DNA from 3 places in the Pseudomonas sp. E1BtOHC1 genome. Region 1 is predicted to be linked to each of the others. Evidence: riboswitches for the same ligand, from Rfam matches in the RefSeq annotation. Region 1 holds a riboswitch; each other region holds the start of a gene.

The links. A riboswitch is a leader RNA that binds a small molecule or an ion and turns the genes downstream of it on or off. The one in region 1 is predicted to bind cobalamin.
Region 2: another riboswitch for cobalamin. It lies ahead of cobO (cob(I)yrinic acid a,c-diamide adenosyltransferase); the one in region 1 lies ahead of ACSSVC_RS15350 (TonB-dependent receptor plug domain-containing protein).
Region 3: another riboswitch for cobalamin. It lies ahead of cobW (cobalamin biosynthesis protein CobW); the one in region 1 lies ahead of ACSSVC_RS15350 (TonB-dependent receptor plug domain-containing protein).

What each region holds. Positions count from the first base shown of each region.
Region 1 is NZ_CP196023.1:3,337,794-3,344,711, forward strand. Features, by position in the region: gene ACSSVC_RS15335 (diguanylate cyclase) at 1-473, shown strand, start outside; gene ACSSVC_RS15340 (ABC transporter substrate-binding protein) at 658-1,572, opposite strand; gene ACSSVC_RS15345 ((2Fe-2S) ferredoxin domain-containing protein) at 1,565-2,317, opposite strand; gene ACSSVC_RS15350 (TonB-dependent receptor plug domain-containing protein) at 2,329-4,377, opposite strand; cobalamin riboswitch at 4,407-4,609, opposite strand; gene ACSSVC_RS15355 (arginine N-succinyltransferase) at 4,643-5,716, opposite strand; gene ACSSVC_RS15360 (arginine N-succinyltransferase) at 5,766-6,782, opposite strand.
Region 2 is NZ_CP196023.1:6,032,747-6,039,664, forward strand. Features, by position in the region: gene ACSSVC_RS27130 (cobyric acid synthase) at 1-83, opposite strand, end outside; gene cobD (threonine-phosphate decarboxylase CobD) at 80-1,072, opposite strand; gene cbiB (adenosylcobinamide-phosphate synthase CbiB) at 1,065-1,973, opposite strand; gene bluB (5,6-dimethylbenzimidazole synthase) at 1,970-2,620, opposite strand; gene ACSSVC_RS27150 (cobyrinic acid a,c-diamide synthase CobB) at 2,613-3,935, opposite strand; gene cobO (cob(I)yrinic acid a,c-diamide adenosyltransferase) at 3,946-4,557, opposite strand; cobalamin riboswitch at 4,638-4,870, opposite strand; gene ACSSVC_RS27160 (hypothetical protein) at 5,040-5,621, shown strand; gene ACSSVC_RS27165 (PQQ-dependent sugar dehydrogenase) at 5,692-6,918, shown strand, end outside.
Region 3 is NZ_CP196023.1:5,071,383-5,078,300, reverse strand. Features, by position in the region: gene ACSSVC_RS22765 (fatty acid cis/trans isomerase) at 1-512, shown strand, start outside; gene nfuA (Fe-S biogenesis protein NfuA) at 656-1,240, shown strand; gene cobM (precorrin-4 C(11)-methyltransferase) at 1,417-2,163, opposite strand; gene ACSSVC_RS22750 (cobalamin biosynthesis protein) at 2,246-2,659, opposite strand; gene ACSSVC_RS22745 (CbtA family protein) at 2,656-3,357, opposite strand; gene ACSSVC_RS22740 (CbtB domain-containing protein) at 3,369-3,557, opposite strand; cobalamin riboswitch at 3,656-3,888, opposite strand; cobalamin riboswitch at 3,962-4,173, shown strand; gene cobW (cobalamin biosynthesis protein CobW) at 4,272-5,342, shown strand; gene cobN (cobaltochelatase subunit CobN) at 5,346-6,918, shown strand, end outside.

The DNA.
Region 1 (6,918 bases):
AGCTGGAGATCGAGTTCCAGCGTTGCCAGCGCCAGACCCATGGCGGCGCCATCGCCCTGATCGACATCGATCACTTCAAGGCCATCAACGACACCTACGGCCATGTGGCCGGGGATGTGGTGCTGCGCCAGTTGAGCAAGATCCTCAAGCAGAACCTGCGAGTCAGTGATCAGGCCGGGCGTTATGGTGGCGACGAGTTCTGCGTGATCCTGCCGGACGTGCCGCTGGAACATGCCGCCGACCTGATGGAAGCCCTGCGCGGGCGTTTCGCGGCCCTGGGTTACGAACAGAGTCCGACGTTGCAGGTGAGCTTGAGCATTGGCCTGGCGGCGTTCAGTTCCATGCACGAGGACGCCATGGGTTGGTTGAACGATGCCGATCAGGCCTTGTATGCCGCTAAGACCTGCGGTCGCAACAACGTCACCTGCCATCCGCCGGAACTGCCTTCGCGCAGGGTGTTGAATCCCCTGTAATACCTGCCTCTTGTCGGGCTTGCCTGCGATAGCACCGGGGGTACGCCCCGGGGATGGTGGTGCTCCCTTCGCCGGCAAGCCGGCTCCTACAGAGGCTGTGGTTGGTAGGAGCGGGCTTGCCCGCGAAAGCGTCGGGAGGGACGCCGCGAGGTTGGCGGTGTTCCGTTCGCCGGCAAGCCGGCTCCTACGGGGCGGGGTGCAGGCGTCGGGCCAGTTCCAGCGCGGTGCGGCCGCTGGCGATGCCCGGTACCAGTTGGGTGAAGGGGATGTCGAGCAGCCGCTCCTCGCGCACCGCCCGCAGCCGCGACAGCACCGGGTCACGCTGCAGCAGCTGGCGTTTGCGCGTGGCCGGTGACCACAGGGCGTCCGCCAGGAGCAGCACGTCCGGGTCGTTGTTCAGCAGGGTTTCGCTGTCTACCGTCAGGCGCGGGCGGTCGATGGCGGCGAAGCTGTTGCGGGCCCCGGCGGCCTGCAGCAATACCCCGACAAACCCACGCTGGCCCTGGCTGGCGAGGCCGTTGACCTCACTGTCCAGGTAGAACACCGCCGGCGTGTCGCGGCCCCGATACAAGGCTGCTGCCGCGGCAAGGTCGGCGTCCATGGCCGCGATCAGTTGCTCGGCCCGGGCTGGCTGATGCAACAGCCGGCCCAGGGTCTGCAGGTCGCGGCGTATATGCCCGAAGTAGTCCTCATCATGCCCGGCGCAGGCCGACTCCAGCAGGTAGCTGCCGACGCCGATGGCCCCCAGGCGCTCCCGGGAGCTGAAGTTGTCGGGAAACGCCGAAGCGAAGCCGCCCACCACCAGGTCGGGCTTCAGGCTGTAGAGCACCTCCGCCGACGGGTATTGCCGGGCGATCACCGGCACGCCGTGGTACTGCCCCTGAGCCTGGGCCCGACTGTCGTCGTCCAGGTAGGCGACGCCGATCATCGATGGCCCGGCGCCCAGGGCCAGCAACAGGTCGGCGCTGTGCTGGTTGAGGGCAACGATGCGCCGGGGGGCGTCCTCGACAGTCCAGGTCTTGCCGCAATTGTCATAGCTGGCCGCCAGGGCCGGGCCGGTCGCCAGCCATAGCAGCAGGCCGAGGATTTTCCTAGGCATCCGCCACCCCCGCATAAGGCGAGGGGATCAGCAGATCCTGCACCGGCTCACCTGCCAGCAGATGCCCTTGCACCAGGCGCACGACCTGGCTGTCGTCGCTGACCCGGTACCAGCAGCCATCGGGGTGTACGGTCAGCACCGGCCCCAGGTTGCAGGGGAACTGGCAGGCGGTGCGAGTCAGCAGCACGCCGCCGGGGGTTTCCATGTGCTCAAGGCGCAGCAGTTCACGGCGCAGGGTCTTCCACAGCGCCAGGGCACCGCGGCGCACGCAGCGCGGGCCGGTGCACAGGAACACCTGCCGGGCATGGGGCGGCACCCGGGACCAGTCCGGGTCGCTGGCCACGGCATTGACCTGATCGCAGGGCAGGTGCCGTTCGCGCTGGGCGATGCTGGCACAGGCCAGCGCCGCATCCACCCCGCGACGGCCCAGGGCCTGGGCGGTGATCCACAGCTGCGGCGCCTGGGGGTGGGCCCGGGCCAGGCGTCCCAGTTCATCGCGCAGCCAGTCCAGGTAGGCGCTGTCGGAACTGGGCTCCAGGTCCACCACCAGCAGCGCCGCGCCGTCCTCGGGCAAGGGTTCCTCCAGGGCGGCCCAGAGGCTGTCGAAGCCGTCCAGAGTGTCGATCACCCGGGTGCCGGCGTCATCGCTGCGCAGCGCCTTCAGCTCCCGGCCAAAGGCCTCGCCCAGGGCGCCGCCGTGCAGGCCGGGGCCGACGAACAGCACCCGTTGATAGTCCTTGTGCATGTCGATGGGCCTCAGAAGCGGTAGGTGTAGCGTACTTCGGTAGTGAAGGGGCGGCCGAGGTTGTCCACCGCCGGCGAGCTGCTGGTCATGCTGGTGGTGTAGTCGCGGTCGAACAGGTTCTCCACCAGCAGGCTCAGGCGATGTTGCTGGGCCCTGTCGAGGTAGCGATAGGCATCGGCGTCGACCACCGAGTAGTGGCCGTAGTCGACCTTCTTCGCGCTGTCGATCTGGCCGATGTAGCGGAGTGCACCACCCACTCCCCACTGACGATCCTCGGACTCGTAGCCCAGTCGCGAGCGGGCGAAGAAGCCGGGGATATTGCTCAGGGTCACGCCGTTGCGCGACTCCAGCAGATTGCGGGTCAGGTCCGCCGAGAGGTTCCATCGCGGGCTGAACTGCCAGCGGCCGTCGACCTCCATGCCGCGCACCTTGATCCGCCCCTCGCCATTGACCCAGCGGATGCCATCGAGGGCGATCAGGTCGTCGATCTTGCGCTGGAAGGCGGTGACGCTGGCGTTGAACTCGCCGGCCAGCAGGCTGCCCTTGTAGTCCAGGCCGAGTTCAGCATTCAGGCTCTTTTCCGGCTTGAGGTTGCGGTTGCCTTGTTCGTAGTCCTCGTTGACGAACAGCTGCTCGGCGTTGGGCAGCTTGAAGGCGCTGCCGTACTGGCCGCGCAGCTGCCAATGGGCATTGAGGTCGTACAGGGAGGTGAGCATGCCCACGGTGGCGCTCTCGCCGCCGCTCATCTTCTCGTGGCGGATGCCCAGGCCCGGATGCCAGTCGGGCAGGGCCGCGAACACCGGCCGCAACTGGGTGTACAGGGCATTGGCCTGGGCCTGGTTATTGTCGATCTTTAGCACATCGTCCTGGCCCTTGAACCACTGGTTGTCGGTGCCGAACACCAGCACATGGCCGCCGTCCAGCTCGGCCTTGCCTTCGGCCTGCAGGCCCCAGTCGGTGAAGCCCCAGTAGTCGTTACGGTTCCTGGTCACCAGACTGCCGTCTTTGAGGCTGTCGATCTTGGTGTAGCGCGTGTCCCAGTCGTTGACATGGCCCTTGATGAAGTAGCTGAAGCGCTCGCTCAGGCGCTGCTCGAAGGTCGCGGTGGCGATCTGCTGGACGCGGTCGTTGGTGGTTTTCTTGTTGTTCACCGGGCGGGCGAAATCCAGGTTGGCATCGCTGTACTGGTAGAACAGTTCCAGGCGCGAATCGTCGGCGAAGCCCTGGATCGCCTTGGCGCCGAAGGTGGTCACTTCATAGGCGCGTTTCTTGTCCCGGGTGCTGGCGCTGTAGGCGCTGTTGCGATAGGGCTGGTAACCATCGGAGACGTTGTGGCTGACATAGGCCAGCAGGCCCAGGTCGCCCAAGCCGTTGCTGAGGATGCGCTCCACCCGGGCATCGCCGCTTTGGCCCATGAAGCTGTCCAGGCCCAGGTTGACCTCGCCGGAGGTGTCGCGGGTCTGGGGGCTGCGGGTGACGATGTTGATCACCCCGGACACCGCCTGGGTACCGAACAGCAGGCTCTGGCCGCCCTTGAGCACCTCGATGCGCTCGATGGCATTGGCCGGCAAGGTGTCCAGGTACAGGCCGCCGTACAGGCGGTTGTTCAGGCGTACGCCGTCCAGCAGGATCAGGGTGTCGTCGTTGCGGCCCCCCAGCAGGGAATAGGTGCCGTAGTCGAAGGGGCCGTTTTTCGGCGCGACGTAGAGGCCGGGCACGTACATCTGCAGGACCCGGGTGATGTCGCTGCTGGGGCCGGCGCGTTCGATCTGCTGGCGATCGATGATCTCCACCTTGCTGCCGTACCTGGCCATCTCGGCCACGGTGGTGGATTCCACCGAAGGCGCGGAAACGAACTGCTGCTCCAGTTGCAAGCCGCTGTCCTCGGCCAGCAGCAGGGGGCTGAACAGGCAGCCCAGCAGGGCGCCCCCCAGGGAGCAGCGCGGTGCACGCCAGTCGCAGGCAGGGGAAGTGTCGAAGGTTGTTGTCATTCTTGGTCTTCTCGAAAGTGTCTTCGGGAAGCACGCAGGAGAAGGTATCGGCCACAGGCACGCGACCATACCGGCCCATGCCCGCCCACCGCAGGATTGCCAAACAGAAGTTCCAGGCCGGTCTCCGGGCTTGCGAGTCTGGCGGCATTCGCCTTCCCATACCTTGGGTACAGTGGCGTGTTGAATGCAGCACTCGCTTACCGTTGCGGGGGCAGCACCGGACTGGCCCTGAAGGGGCGCACCGGTTTCCCGTTTCACCTCGTGCACGGCGGCATGAGGCACCTGAAACTGGGCGGCATATGAACATTCGCCCCGGCGTTCGTCAATCTCGTGGCTACAGGGGCAGGGCGGCGCCAGGCGCGAGGGCGATGCCGGACGGGCCCAGAGGCCGCGCCGGGCAGGCCAACAGTGGCACGGCGCGTACCGAGTCCCCTGGCTGCAGTTGCAGGCGTTTGGCGGTCAGGCGGTCCACCAGCAGGCAGCCGGCTACCAGGCGCCCGGGGGCGGCGGTGATGCGGCAGCTTTCCAGGCGGCGGTTGTGAATCAGCCACACCGGCGCCTGTTCGTCCGGGCTGCCCACCAGCAAGGGCAGGGTCTGGCTTTCACGCACGCTGCGGATCTTCGCCACTTCGGCCTCGATCAGCGGCCCGCCGTCGAAGATATCGATGCAGCCCTGATGGCTGAAGCCTTCGTCGCGCAGGATGTTCACCGCCTGCTCGGTGCTCTGGTGGGCCTGGCCGATGGCCGCCTGGGCCTGTGGGCTGAGCAGGCAGGTGTACAGCGGCTGGCGCGGCATCAGTTCGGCGATGAAGGATTTGCTGCCATGGCTGGACAGGCGATTGGCCTGCTGGAAGTCCATCTTGAAGAAGTGTCGCCCCAGGCTGTCCCAGAACGGTGAGCAGCCCTGGCTGTCGAGCTGGCCACGCAATTCGGCCACCAGCTTGTCGCCGAACAGCGCCGGGTGCTCGGCGACGAACAGCAAGCGTGCAGTGGACAGCAGGCGGCCGGTGTAGCCCTGGCGCTGGTCGCGCCGCAGAAACAGCGAGCACAGCTGGGATTGCCCGGTCATCTCGTTGCACAGGAACAGGGTCGGAACCTGCTTGTCGATACCCAGCCCCGGGGCTCTGCCACGGGTGATGCCGACCCGGTAGTTGTAGCAAGGCTCGCGCAGGCCGATAGCGCCGCTCAGGCCACAAATGCCGATGACTTGCTGGTCGTCGTCCTCCAGCACGAACAGGTAGTCGGCATCGGCCCGTTCCACCTGGCTGGCGAAGGTGCGCTGAGCCCAGCGCAAGCGATGGGCCAGGCGCTCGGGGTCGGTGGAGAGGTTGTTCAACTCGCGACAGCTGCCTTCCAGCAAGGCCAGCACCCCCGGCAGATCGGTAACACGGATCGGACGGACGATCATCGGTGGACTCCTTGCAGCGGTCCCGGGCAGCGCAGCAACAGCGGGCAACTCATAACGCGATTCCCCGTACCGGTTCGCCCGGTGTCAGTTGCAGGGCCTGGAGCATCGACAGGTCGAGCCCGACCACATCGCCCGGGGCTTCATCCAGGGGCGCGACAATGGCGCGAAATCCTTGCAGTCGGTCATTGCTCAGCAACCAGTGGCGACCGCGGCCGCTCTGGGGGCTGAGGTAGCTGATCGCGACCCGGCTCTGAACGATCGAGCGTAGCTGGTTGTTGCGGGCTTGCAGGGTCGGTCCGGCATCAAACAGGTCCACATACTGGGTAGGCGCAAAACCCTCGTCGACCAGGATGTCGCAGGCTTCTCGCGCATCGGGGTGAATCTGTCCGATGCAGTCCTGGGCCGACTGCGGCAGCATCGGGATGTACAGCGGGTACTGGGGCATGAGTTCGGCCAGAAAGCCCCGGCCCTGCAGGGCGCACAGGCGTTCGGCCTCGATGTAGGGCAGGTCGAAGAAGTGCTGGCCCACCGCCTCCCAGAACGGCGATTCGCCGGCGGCGTTGCTGTAGCCGACGATCTCGCTGATGGTGCTCTCGGCAAAACGCTGGGGGTGAGCGGCCATGAACAGCAGGCGCGCCCGGGACGTCAGCTGCGCCAGGGGCGTGCCCGACAACGCCGGGTCCACATGGAAGCTGCGCAGCAGGGTCTGTTCGCTGAGGTCCTGGCACAGGGACAGGGTCGGCACCCCGTGCTCGATGTTCAGCTCCCTGGAGCTGCTGATGAAGGGCCGGTTGCGCAGGCTGTAGAACGGCGCGGCAAAGCCCGCCGTGGCGAGAATGTCGGAGCAGCCGTGGAGCAGGCCGCTGGCAGGGTCCTCAAGCACCAGAAAGTAGTTCTCCGGGCCCTGGCTGGCCTCGGCCTTGGCGAAGGACGCCAGGGAGTCGAGGATCTTTTCCCGCAGGCAGGTTTCGTCATCCACCAGGGACGTTACGCCCAGCAGGCGTTCGCGGGCCAGGCGCCGCAGTTGGGGCAGATCGAATAACGCCACGGGACGCAAGGCCAGCATGGGTGCACTCCTGTATCAAGGGCCGCTCGCCCCGGGGGCGAACATTGGCCAGACATCACTGTCGGTTACCACGCAGTTCCACGGCCACGGCATCCGGCGGCCTGTCCCCGGGCGGCTCTTGGCGGTTGCCTCGGGG
Region 2 (6,918 bases), 2.7 Mb from region 1:
CGCAACAGCCAGCGACACAGGGCGGTCACTAACGTGCTCTTACCGGCATCCGAGGTGGTGCCCTGTACCATCAGCGTGCTCATGGATAGTCCTTGCGATAAGCCTGCAGCGCCTGTTCCAGGCGCGCCCAATCGGCATCGTCGGCGGGCAGGCCGAAGCGCAGACTGCTGTTGTGGGCAAACAGCCGCAGGAGAATGCCGCGCCGCGCCATGAATTGATAAAGCCGCTCGGCCTCGGCGGTGATCAGCCATTGGAACAGCGCACAGCCGCCTTGGGGCTTGAAGCCATGCTGCTCCAGGACTTCACTCAGACGCTCACTGGCCGCCTCACTGCGCAGACGTTGCCGGGCATGGCCCTCGACATCCCGAAGACAGGCCTGCCCCAGCACCCGGGTAGGCCCGCTGACCGCCCAGGGGCCAACCTGCTCCGCCAACAGCCTGAGCAACCGGCGCTCGGCCAGGACAAAGCCCAGGCGTACTCCGGCCAGCCCGAAGAACTTGCCGAATGAACGCAGGACAATCAGCCCCACCTGATGGGCATGCCGGGCCAGGCTCAGTTGCGGGGTGTTATCCATGAAGGCTTCATCCACCACCAACCAGCCACCGCGCTGGGCCAAGCGGGCGTGCCAATCCAGCAGGCGCTCCGGCGTCAGGCTCAAACCGGTGGGGTTGTTGGGGTTGACCACCACCAGCACATCGAGGCTGTCGAGAAAGAAATCCACTTCCTGCTCCAGTACCTCACGCACCCGATAGCCACTGCGCCGCCAGGCCTCGGCGTGCTCGGCATAACAGGGCGACAGGACCCCAACCTTGCCCGCCCGCCGCAGCCGCGGCAGCAGTTGGATCGCCGCCTGGGAACCGGCCACCGGCAACACCTCACTCGCGCCGTAGTAGGCGCAGGCCGCTTGCTCCAGGCCGTCATCGGTTTCCGGCAGGCGCGCCCAGGCACGCAGGGGAATGGGCGGCAGGGGAAATGGCCAGGGCGCCAATCCGCTGGACAGATCCAGCCAGGCCTCTTCGGCGATTCCGTGTTCCTGGGCCGCCTTGCGCAACCTTCCACCGTGCTCAAGCATAGAATTCAGCCCCCAGGCACAGAATCAACAACCACAGCCAGACACCTCGCTGCACCAACTTCCAGCCGCGATCGATGGAGTCGGCACTCGCCGGCTCGCCTTCGCCCAGTTGCGGGCGCTGGTGCAACTCACCGTGATAAATCGCTGCGCCGCCCAACTCGACCCCCAGGGCACCCGCTCCAGCCGCCATCACCGGGCCGGCATTGGGGCTGTCCCAGGTCGGGCCCTGGCGCCACCAGCATGTGAGCGCCAGGCGGGTCTTGCCCAGCAAGGCATAGGTCAGGGCCACCAGCCGTGCAGGAATGTAATTGAGCAGGTCGTCGATTCGCGCCGCCGCCCAGCCGAAACGCTCAAAACGCTCGTTGCGATAACCCCACATCGCATCCAGAGTGTTGCTCAGACGATAGAGCACCACCCCTGGCGCGCCGGCCACGGCGAACCAGAACAAGGCGGCGAACACGGCATCGCTGCCGTTTTCCAGCACCGATTCAGTGGCTGCCCGCGCCACTTCGGTGGCGTCCAGCTCACGGGTCTCACGGCTCACCAGAAAGCCGACCCGATGCCGGGCTTCATCCAGGTCGTCACTGCGCAAAGCCTGAGCCACCGGCTCGACGTGCTCGCCGAGGCTGCGAAGACCCAGGGCGCAATACAGTGCAACGATCTCCACCAGCCAACCGATGTAGGGCAGCCAGGACAGGGCCGTGGCCAACAGGGTCAAGGGCAGCACCGCCAGTACCCAGGCCGTGACCCCATGGCTGCGCCAGCCTCGGCCGGCGGCGTTGAAACGTTGCTCGATACGATCCGCCACACGGCCAAAGGCCACCAGCGGATGCCAGCGCTTGGGTTCGCCCAGCAGCGCATCCAGCGCCACCCCGGCGACACTCAGCAACGCCACACTCATTGACTCACTCCCCAGTAATTCTCATACAGCAACTCACTCAATGGCCGGGGTTGCGCCCAGCCCTGCAGCGCCAGCATCGGCGCCGGATAGAACTCGGTAACCGGTCCCAGGCACAACACGGCCAAGGGTTTGGCGCCGGCGGGTAATCCCAGCAGATCGGCCAGGGCCTGGGGCTCGAACAGCGAAACCCAGCCCATGCCCAGTCCTTCGCTGCGGGCTGCCAGCCAAAGGTTCTGAATGGCACAGGACAGCGAGGCCAGGTCCATTTCCGGCAGGGTCCGCCGTCCAAAGACATGCCGCTCGCGCCCATCCATCAACGCCGCCACCAGCACCTCGGCACAGTCATTGATGCCTTCGACCTTGAGCTTCATGAACTCGTCGGAACGCTCCCCCAACGCCTCGGCAGTGCGCACCCGCTCCTCCTCCACCAACTGCTGGATTCGTCCACGCAGTGGTCGATCGCTGATACGGATAAAGCGCCAGGGTTGCATCAACCCGACACTGGGCGCCTGATGCGCCGCTTCCAGCAAACGCTGCAGCAGCTCGGGCGCGACACTGCCACCGGCGAAGTGACGCATGTCCCGGCGTTCGGCAATGGCGCGATAAACCGCCTCACGCTCCGCCGCAGAAAACCCCTGCTCACTCACCTGCCACGCCCTCTGCAGAAGCCGGCACGAACAACGCCGCCACCGCCGCCGGATTGGACGGAAAGTAAAAGTGCACATAGGAGGCAGTCATCCGCCCATCGCGATACACCGCTTCCGCACCACGACCACCATTGGGACTGATGCCACGGGCAATCGGCTCGAGTTGCGTGCTGGTCAGGGAATGATGATAGGTGTGGCCACGCAAGCTGCCCTCCGGCAACTCCACCGCTTGCAAGGCCAGGGCCGCCAGGCGTTTTTGCATCACGGCATCGCCGGGCAGCAACCCCAAGAGATTGGCACGCAGCCCTTCGACGTCGGTCAGGGAGTCCAGCAAATACAGCATGCCACCACACTCCGCGAGCAACGGCTTGCCCGCACCATGGTGAGCACGAATAGCGCCCAGCATCGCGGTGTTTTGCGCCAGTGCCTGATGGTGCAATTCGGGGTAGCCACCGGGCAGGTACAAACTGTCCGCCTCCGGCAACTCGGTGTCATGAATCGGCGAGAAGAAGCTCAACTGCGCGCCCATGGCCCGCAACAGATCCAGGTTGGCGCCATAGGTAAAGGCAAACGCCTCATCCCGCGCTACGGCGATTCGCACACCCGCCAGCAAAGGCTCGCAGGGCTCCGGCGTGGGTGCGGCAAAGCTCACTGCCGGCGGCAGTGCCACTTGGCAACTGCTGGCCAGGGCTGCAGCGGCGGCATCAAGACGCAGGTCCAGATCATTCAGTTCGCTGGCCTGCACCAGCCCCAAATGGCGGCTGGGCAGCTCGATGTCAGTCTCCCGGGACAAGGCTCCATACCAGCGCAGTCCCTCGGTGAGGCTGCCTTCAAGCAACTGCGCGTGACGCAAGGTGCCTACCCGGTTGGCCAGCACCCCAGCGAACGGCAGGTCCGGCTGATAGCGGGCCAGTCCCAGGGCCAGCGCACCAAAGGTCTGGGCCATGGCGGTGCCATCGATCACCCCCAGCACCGGGACTCCGAAATGCCGTGCCAGATCGGCGCTGGAGGGCGTGCCGTCGAACAGCCCCATGACCCCCTCGATCAGAATCAGGTCCGCTTCGCCCGCAGCCTCCCAAAGCAAGCGGCGGCTTTCTTGCTCCCCGACCATCCACATGTCCAGCTGGTACACCGGAGCACCGCTGGCTCGCTCAAGAATCATTGGATCGAGAAAATCCGGACCGCACTTGAATACCCGTACCTTGCGCCCCTGGTTGCAGTGCAAACGGGCCAATGCCGCGGTCACGGTGGTCTTGCCCTGGCCGGAAGCCGGTGCGGCGATCAATACCGCCGGGCAATGACGAACATCGGTCATGAATTCACACTCACAGCTCAACACCTTTCTGCGCCTTGATACCGGCCTGGAACGCATGCTTGATCATGCCCATTTCAGTGACGGTATCCGCCAGCTCGATCATCTCCGGCTTGGCGCCGCGGCCGGTTACCACCACGTGCTGCATGGGGGGACGGGCCTGCAGGTCACTGAGCACCTGATCCAGATCCAGGTAGCCGTGCTTGAGGGCGATGTTCAACTCGTCGAGTACTACCAGGCCAATCTCCGGGTCGTTCAGCAGCTCCCTGGATACCGCCCAGGCCGCTTCGGCCGCAGCAATGTCGCGCTGGCGATCCTGGGTTTCCCAGGTGAAACCCTCACCCATCACGTGAAACCGCACCTGCTCTGGAAAACGCCGGAAGAACAACTCTTCGCCGGTGCTGTTACGGCCCTTGATGAACTGCACCACGCCGCACTGCATACCGTGGCCCATGGACCGCGCCAGCATGCCGAAGGCCGAACTGCTCTTGCCCTTGCCATTGCCGGTCAGCACCAGCAACAAACCACATTCGTTGGGCGAGTTGGCGATGCGCTCATCGATCACGGCTTTTTTGCGCAACATGCGCGCCAGATGGCGTTCGTCACGATCGGGGGATTCACTCATGGGGCAGCTCTCCGTTGGGGCTGGGGAACGGCGGGCAGGAAAAGAAAGAGACGGCGCTAGCCTGGCATCGCCCACCGTGATGCCGTTGGATGGATCAGGCCGGTCTCCGGGCTCATGAGGGGCATCGCTGCCGGGCTGCGCGCCTTCCCATGTCATCGACACAGTGGCATCTGGCACAGCCTTGACTCATCTACCGTTGCGGGGGCAGCGCCGGAATCGTTGCCGTGTCCATCGCTGGAACAGGCACTGACCGGCTTCCCTGTTTCACTCTGTCGACCACGGGCCACAGAGCACCTGAAACAAGTCGCGAAGGTTAGAGGGTTGGGGGTGGAGCGTCAATTAAAGCCGGCCGTCGCACATCGCACAAAACTGCACTGCATCAACAAACTGGCGCCAATCTTGTGCCACACTCAGAGCAGTGATATCAAATAGCCACATTCCGGGACCCAGGTCCTGCCACACAACAATAAGGGGTGAGTTCGATGCAAGGCATGATCATCAGCAATCCAAAGCTGGAATTCCTGCGCCCGATGCTGGAACGCTGGTTCGATTGCATTGACCGCTACAACGCAGTCCGCGGCGATAACGAAACCCCGTACTGGTTCGATGAAAAGGCCAACCTGGGATTACTCTCCGCGGCCGCCTGGATGGCGGAGATGATCAGCCTGGAACACAGCCCCAGCAAGAAGCAGCAGGAGGAAGGTGCTCGCAACGCTCGTACCGACCTGTACCTGGCCACCAAGGACGAACGCGCTTATATCCAGACCACTCAGCGCTGGCCACGGGTCAACAGCCTGCACCTGACCCAGCCATTGCTGGACATTGCCAGTGACGCCAAAAAGATCAGCTATCCCAGCGACCTGAGGCTCGGCTGCCTGTTTGTAGCCCCGCAAAAAGCCCAGCACAGCGCCTCTCCCGAAGAACTTCAGGACATGCTGGACGAGTTGCAAAAGGAGCACTGCTGCGCCGTAGCCTGGTACTTCCCCTACGCCTACCGCAAGCTGCATAACGAAAGCGGCCACTACCATCCGGGGATTGCCGTACTGTTCAAGGAGGCCCGCTGATCAGGCGGAACCATCGACTGGCTATGCTCCTCTATGACTACGACGTTCGTGCACTCATAGGGAAATCAGCATGCTCAAGCTTCAACACACCTTGCTTATCGTTATCGCCGCCGGCCTCACCGCCTGCGGCGAAACCTCCAGCCTGCAAGTCTCAGACGGCACCGGACCGAACCCCAAGCTGCCGGAACCCAATCCCACGCTGATCCCCACGGTCAATATTGCCCCTGCCATCGGCTGGCCCCAAGGCGCAAAACCCACGGCCGCAGCCGGCACCCAGGTTGCCGCCTTCGCCGAAAACCTCGACCACCCACGCTGGCTGTATGTATTGCCCAATGGCGATGTATTGGTGGCTGAAACCAATGCACCACCCAAGCCGGATGACAGTCAGGGCATTCGTGGCTGGATCGCCGGAAAAGTAATGGGCCGAGCCGGCGCAGCCGTCCCCAGCGCCAATCGCATTACCCTGTTGCGGGACCAGGATCACGACGGCGTGGCGGAAACCCGCAGCCTGTTCCTGGAGAACCTCAACTCCCCCTTCGGCATGACCCTGGTGGGCAATGATCTGTATGTGGCGGACACCGACAAGCTGCTGCGCTTCCCCTATCAGAACGGTGACACCCACATCAGCGCAGCCCCCACCAAGGTGCTCGACCTCCCCGGCGGCACACTCAACCACCACTGGACCAAGAACGTCATCGCCAGCAAGGACGCAAGCAAGCTGTATGTCACCGTCGGCTCGAACAGTAACGTTGGGGAAAATGGCCTGGATAAAGAAGAAGGCCGTGCGGCCATCTGGGAAGTGGATCGCGCCAGTGGCAAGCATCGCCTGTTCGCCACCGGCCTGCGCAACCCCAATGGCCTGGCCTGGGAGCCGGTCAGCGGAGCGCTATGGACCGCAGTCAATGAGCGCGACGAAATCGGCAGCGATCTGGTTCCGGATTACATCACCTCGGTCAAGGACGGGGCTTTTTATGGCTGGCCCTTCAGTTACTACGGGCAACACGTGGACGTGCGGGTCAAGCCACAAAATCTCGAGCAGGTGACCAAGGCAATCGCTCCGGATTACGCCGTAGGCCCACATACGGCCTCACTGGGCCTGACCTTCGCCGAAGGCAGCAAACTTCCCGCCCCCTTTACCGAAGGCGCCTTCATCGGCCAGCACGGGTCCTGGAACCGCAAGCCCCACAGCGGCTACAAGGTGATATTCGTGCCTTTCAGCGCGGGCAAACCCCAGGGACAACCAATCGACGTACTCAGCGGCTTTCTCAATGCCGATGAAAAAGCCCTGGGGCGCCCG
Region 3 (6,918 bases), 1.7 Mb from region 1:
GCTGTGACAGTGCCTATTGCTCGCGGCCCAATATCGACCCGGCGCTGCAGGATGCCGAGCAGGCCCTGAGCAGCCTGGCGTCGCGCCCGGCGGCGGGGCTCAAGGTCATCGAACAGTTGCCGGAAGCCACCCTGCTGCGGGTCCAGGCCCCGAGCGGCAAGCGCGAGTTCTACAGCATGCTGCGCAATCGCGCCCACAGTAACGTGGCTTTCATGCTGGGCGAGTCGCTACGCTACCAGCCGGGCCTGGACACCCTGACCATTTTCCCGGGCATTCTCAGCAGTTATCCGAACTTCATGTTCAACGTTCCCACCGAGCAGGTGCCGGCGTTTGTCCAGGCCATGCAAGAGGCCCGAGACGCTGCCGGCTTCGAGAAGATCGTCGATCGCTGGGGGATTCGCCGCAGTCATCCGCAGTTCTGGCAGTACTTCCACGACCAGACCCGCTATCTACAGGAAGTCGACCCGGTCGAGGCCGGCGTCATGGACATGAACCGTTACGAAAACCTCTGATACAGGGCCGCTATCTGTCCTCGGGCCGCCTACTGACGGGGCCCGGGGATGCCCTATACCAAGGTCTATCCCGACAAAAATACTAGGACTTTGTCAGCGGCGTCGATTGGCGTAAACTGCGCCCACGTCTGCGAGGAACCACCATGAGCGCCATAACCATTACCGACGCCGCCCACGATTATCTGGCTGATCTGCTATCCAAGCAGAACACCCCGGGGATTGGCATCCGCATCTTCATTACCCAGCCAGGGACTCAGTACGCCGAGACCTGCATCGCCTATTGCAAGCCGGGCGAAGAGAAACCCGAAGACAAGGCCCTTGGCCTGAAGAGCTTCACCGCCTACATCGACGCCTTCAGCGAAGGTTTCCTCGATGACGCGGTGGTCGACTACGCCACCGACCGCATGGGCGGCCAACTGACCATCAAGGCGCCCAACGCCAAGGTGCCGATGGTCAATGCCGACAGTCCGGTCAACGAGCGCATCAACTACTACCTGCAAACCGAGATCAACCCGGGGCTGGCCAGCCACGGCGGCCAGGTCAGCCTAATCGACGTCGTTGACGACGGCATCGCCGTGCTGCAATTCGGTGGCGGTTGCCAGGGTTGCGGCCAGGCCGACGTGACCTTGAAGGAAGGCATCGAGCGCACCTTGCTCGAGCGCATCCCCGAGCTCAAGGGCGTCCGCGACGTCACCGACCACACGCAGAAAGAAAACGCCTACTACTAAGGCGTTCGCTGCGAACTAAAAAACGGCGCCCCGTGAGCGCCGTTTTTTATGCCCGCAAGTCCCCCCCAAAAAAACTTCCGTAGGAGCCGGCTTGCCGGCGAATGGGCCCCCGAGCCTTGCACCGATACCGAGGACGCCTTCGCTGGCAAGCCAGCTCCTACAAAGGGGGAGAGGTGTCAGGGGCGATAGAGGTGCGCGTGTCCGGCGCGATACAGGGACGACTCGCTGAAAACATCCGTGGCCAGCACCCGGCCCACCAGGATCAGCGCCGTGCGCCGGAAACCCTTGGCCGCGACCTGCTCGGCAATGTCGGCCAGGGTCCCCAGGACCCAGTCCTGGTCCGGCCAGGTGGCACGATGCACCACCGCAATCGGGCAGTCGGCGCCGTAGTGCGGCAGCAGCTCGGCGACGATTTTCTCCAGGTGATTGACCCCCAGGTGAATCGCCATGGTGGCGCCGTGGGCCGCCAGGCTGGCGAATTCCTCACCGGCAGGCATGGCGGTCTTGTCCGCATAGCGGGTGAGAATCACGCTCTGGGACACATCCGGCAAGGTCAGCTCGGCCCCCAGCAGCGCGGCGCAGGCCGCTGTGGCGGTGACTCCGGGGACGATTTCGAAGGCAATGCCCAACTCCCGCAGGCAGCGGATCTGTTCACCGATGGCGCCATACAGGCTCGGGTCGCCGGAATGTACCCGGGCCACATCCTGTCCTTGGGCATGGGCTTCCCGGATGGCCTCGATGATCTGTTCAAGGTGCAGTTCGGCGCTGTTGATCACCCGCTCAGCACGGTGGCCTTCCAGTACTGCCTGAGGCACCAGGGAGCCGGCGTAGATGATCACCGGGCAGCGATGGATCAGGCGCTGGCCCTTGACCGTGATCAGTTCCGGGTCGCCGGGACCGGCACCGATGAAATAGACAGTCATGGCTGTCTCCTGTGAGAAAGGGGCTGGAGCCGTGCTTCAAATGAAGATTGCTCATGATCAAGGCGGGGGATTATCGAGGATTTTACCGGCAAGCGGCCATTGCCAGGGTGGCCTGGGCGTATTTCTGACGAGGGATCAGCAGTTGGGCCGGGCCGGGATGCAGCTGTTCGGCCATGGCCAGGGCAGCACTTTCGGCAACGCCGTAGCAGCCGGTGCGTTCAAAGGCGATCTGTGAACGGTGGCTGAGGCGCAGGGCATAAGGTGCCAGTTGCATGCTGCTGAAACAGGTCAGTGGCAGTGCCAGTTGCTCGGCCAACTCCAGCAGACCGGGCTCGGCCTGTTTCAGGTCGATGCTCGCCAGGGCGAAAACCTGCTGCGTATCGATGCGATGGGCTTCCAGCACCTGATCCAGCAGCGCGCGCAGCGTGGTCACCGGGCAGCCTTTCTGGCAGCCCAGGCCGACCACCAGGGTCGACGCTGCGCGCACTTCGATCATGCCGAGTACTGATCCGTGTTCCTGCGCCGGAACAACCAGGCGCTGATCAGCCCGAGGGCCAGCCAGAAGGCGGCATTGGTCAACTGCGAGGCGATTTTGAATTGTGCCTCCAGCTCTTCCGGGGCCAGCATCGAATGCACTTCCGGTTGTGGCGCGCCGATCACGTGAGGCACGGCGATGATGGCCGCGCCCAGCAGTTTCAGCAGCCAGTTGCCGGCGAACACGATCAGGGCAAGGCCCACGGCGGTGGAAGCGGCAGCGCCGACCCACCACACCTGGCGCTGTACCAGGTCGGCGGCGGCGGTGCCCGGCAACTCCGGTGGCAAGCCCAGGGTCGGCGCCAGGCAGAAGGTCGCATAACCCGCCAGGCCCCAGAGCAGGCCCTGGGAGGTGCGGCTGGGCGCCCGCAGGGTGTAGAGCCCGGCCAGCATCAGGGCGAAGCCGACGGCCACCACCAGATTGCCGCCCGTGGTGGACAGCACTCGCTGCCAGCCATCTTCCGGTTCCCAGGCTTCGGCGTCGTGGCTGTGGCCGGCCATGGCGCCTTCGGCGTGTTCATGGACTTCTGCGGCCGGGGCCTTTTCATAGGTTTCCGCCTGCAGAATCAGCGGGGCCACCCAGAAGCTTTGCAGCAGGGTCAGCAGCAAGGCCGCCAGCAACCCGGTGAACCCTGCGGTTTGCGCAATACGCTTGATCATGTCGGCAGGTCTCAGTGGCAAGGGAAAGCAGCGCTGTGACGGGTGTCGTGGGCGGCGTTGTGCACCGCTTCGATATGGGAGAAGCCGGCGAAGTACACCAGGCAGGCGCCCAGCAGCGAAGCGCCGATGGCGGCCACCAGGCGCTGGCTCAGGGTGGAGGTGCTGCTGGTGGAATGGCTGGTGCTGCTGATGATCGACATGGCGCTTCCCTCTGGAGTGTCAGCGGGGAGAGTGGCGCAGGAAAACCCCGCGTGACCGGCACGCAGGGTTTGCAACAGCGCCCGCCCACCGCGGGTTTGTTATGTGTGTGTTGCGGGCCGGTCTCCGGGCTGGCGAGGGGCAGGGGCCGAGTCATGTCGGACCGTGCCGGCAAGTGTCGCCTTCCCATGCCTTGGCACAGTGGATCTGACACTTCGCTCGCTTACCGTTGCGGGGGCAGCACCGGACTGGTCACGGCTTTTGTAGTAAAGCACGTGATTCACCGGTTTCCCGTTTCACCCTGTGAAGGGCACCCGTAACAAGGCGCGTAGGAAATCATGGCCGGGGTAACGTCGTCAATTGCGGACGCCGGCGCATTGCCGATTGACCGTCCCCCGCGCTCTGCGTAGCCTTGCGCCTTCGAGGTTCTTCGGCCAGCGGTCGAAGCTAAGAAGGGAACGCGGTCGATGCCGCGGCTGCCCCCGCAACTGTGAAGGGTTTCATTTCTGCAAGGCCACTGCATTCGCGTCCGGAACGCCTGCGGGAAGGCGCAGAAACCGCCAGTCCAATGACTGGCAAGCCCTCAGCCAGGAGACCTGCCTCGATCCCAGATTCTCACTACAACCGGGCGGGGTGATCCGGTGGCGAAATCTCCGCGCGCCCCTGCGCTGCGGCTCTCGTCCCGTTTGCCCGCCACCTTTGCCAAGGGGCATCCGATGAAAACACTGGCCAAACTTCCCGTCACCATCGTCACCGGCTTCCTTGGCTCGGGTAAGACCACCTTGCTGCGGCACATGCTGGATAACGCCCAGGGCCGGCGCATCGCGGTCATCGTCAACGAGTTCGGCGAGCTGGGCATCGATGGCGAGATCCTCAAGCAATGCTCCATCGGCTGCACCGAGGAAGAGGCCAGTGGCCGGGTCTATGAACTGGCCAACGGCTGCCTGTGCTGCACCGTGCAGGAAGAGTTCTTCCCGGTGATGCGCGAACTGGTGGCGCGCCGCGGCGATCTGGATCACATCCTCATCGAAACCTCCGGCCTGGCCTTGCCCAAGCCCCTGGTCCAGGCCTTCCAGTGGCCGGAAATCCGCAGCGCCTGCACCGTCGATGCAGTGATCACCGTGGTCGACAGCCCTGCCGTGGCCGCTGGCACCTTCGCCGCGTTTCCCGATCAGGTGGACGCCCAGCGCAAGCTCGACCCCAACCTGGACCACGAATCGCCCCTGCATGAGCTGTTCGCCGACCAGCTGTCCAGCGCCGATCTGGTGATCCTCAACAAGACCGACCTGATCAACCCCGAAGACCTGGCCAAGGTGCGCCTGGAAGTGGCCGAAGAGCTGCCGCCAGCAGTCAAAGTCATCGAAGCCAGCAGCGGCCGCCTGCCGCTGGACGTGCTGCTGGGCCTGGGCGCCGGCTCCGAGGAGCACATCGACGGCCGCCACAGCCACCACGATCACCACCACGACGGTGACGACGACCACGACGATCACGATCACGACGCCTTCGATTCCATCTCCATCGAACTGCCCCAGGCCGACGAAAGCCTGCTGCTGGACGCCCTGACCCAACTGGTGGTCAAGCACGGCATCCTGCGGGTCAAGGGTTTTGCCGCGATCCCCAACAAGCCGATGCGTCTGCTGATCCAGGGCGTGGGCACGCGCTTCGACAAGCACTTCGACCGCAAGTGGGGTGCTGACGAAGCCCGCACCACGCGCCTGGTGCTGATCGGCCAGGAACTGGACGCCGCTCAGCTCGAAGCGCAACTGCGCGCCGCCCTCAGCGTGTAACCCATGCACCTGCTCAGGACCCAGCCCGGCGGTTTCGTGTCGGATGACAACATTGCCGACCTTGGACAGACCCCCGCCGAGCTGGTGATCCTGTGCAGCGGCGACTCCAGCCTGGCGCTGCTGGCGGACGCTGCCGAGCAATTGCCCGAGGACTACCCCAGCTTTCGCCTGGCCAACCCGATGCAGGTGCAGAACCATGCGTCGGTGGACCTGTATGTGGACGAAGTGCTGCGCCACGCCAAGGTGATCCTGATTTCCCTGCACGGCGGCATTGGTTACTGGCGTTACGGCGTCGAACGGCTGGTGGAACTGTCCCGACGCGGAGTGCAGTTGATCCTGGTGCCGGGGGACGATCGCCCGGACCCGGAGCTCAGCGACCTGAGCACGGTGCCGGCCACCGAGCGTGATCGCCTGTGGCAATACTTGCGTCAGGGCGGCCGCGATAACGCCTTGAACTTCTATCGTTGCCTGGCCAGCGGTCTGCTGGGGCGCGACTACCCCTGGAGCGAACCGCAGACCCTGCCACGCACGGCGATCTATCACCCACACAAAAGCCAGGCCACCCTCAGCGACTGGCAGGCCGATTGGCAGCCCGATCAAGCAGTGGCGGCGCTGCTGTTCTACCGTTCCCACCTGCAGGCGGCCAACACCGGTTTTATCGATCTGTTCTGCCAGCGCCTGCAGGCGGCGGGGCTCAACCCCTTGCCGATGGCCGTGGCCAGCCTCAAGGAAGTCGGTTGCCTGAGCCAGGTGGAAGACTGGCTGGATGCAACCGCGGCCGGGGTGATCCTCAATACCACCGGCTTTGCCCAATCCAGCCCCGAAGCCCCGCACCTGCGGCCGTTCCGGCGCAATATTCCGGTGATCCAGGCCATTTGCGCCCAGGACAACGAACCCGGCTGGCGTGACAGCGAGCAGGGCCTGGGGCCGCGGGACCTGGCCATGCACATTGCCTTGCCGGAACTGGACGGGCGCATCATCAGCCGGCCCATCAGTTTCAAGGACCTGGCCTGGCGCAGCGAGCGCAGCCAGTCGGATGTGGTCTGCTATCGCGGCCAGCCCGAGCGCATGGATTTTGTCGCCGAACTGGCTCGACGCTGGGTCGAGCTGGGACGCCTGGACAATGGCCAGAAGCGCATTGCCCTGGTGCTGGCCAACTACCCGACCCGGGATGGTCGTATTGGCAACGGCGTCGGCTTGGACACCCCGGCCGCCGCGCTGAACATCCTCAAGGCCCTGCACGCCGAAGGCTACCCGCTGCCGGCCGAGTTGCCCGCCAGCGGCAGCGAGCTGATCCGGCAACTGCTGGGCGGGGTCAGCAACGACCTGGACAGCCTCGACCAACGCCCGTGTCAGCAAAGTCTGGCCCTGGACAATTACGCGGTGATGTTCCAGGCCTTGCCGGAAGCCAATCGTCAGGCCGTGCTAGCGCGCTGGGGTGCACCGCAGCAAGACCCGATGTTCCGCGACGGGCGGATGATGATCGCTGGCCTGCGCTTTGGCCTGACCTTCGTCGGCATCCAGCCGGCCCGGGGTTATCAGGTGGACCCCAGCGCGGTCTATCACGACCCGGATC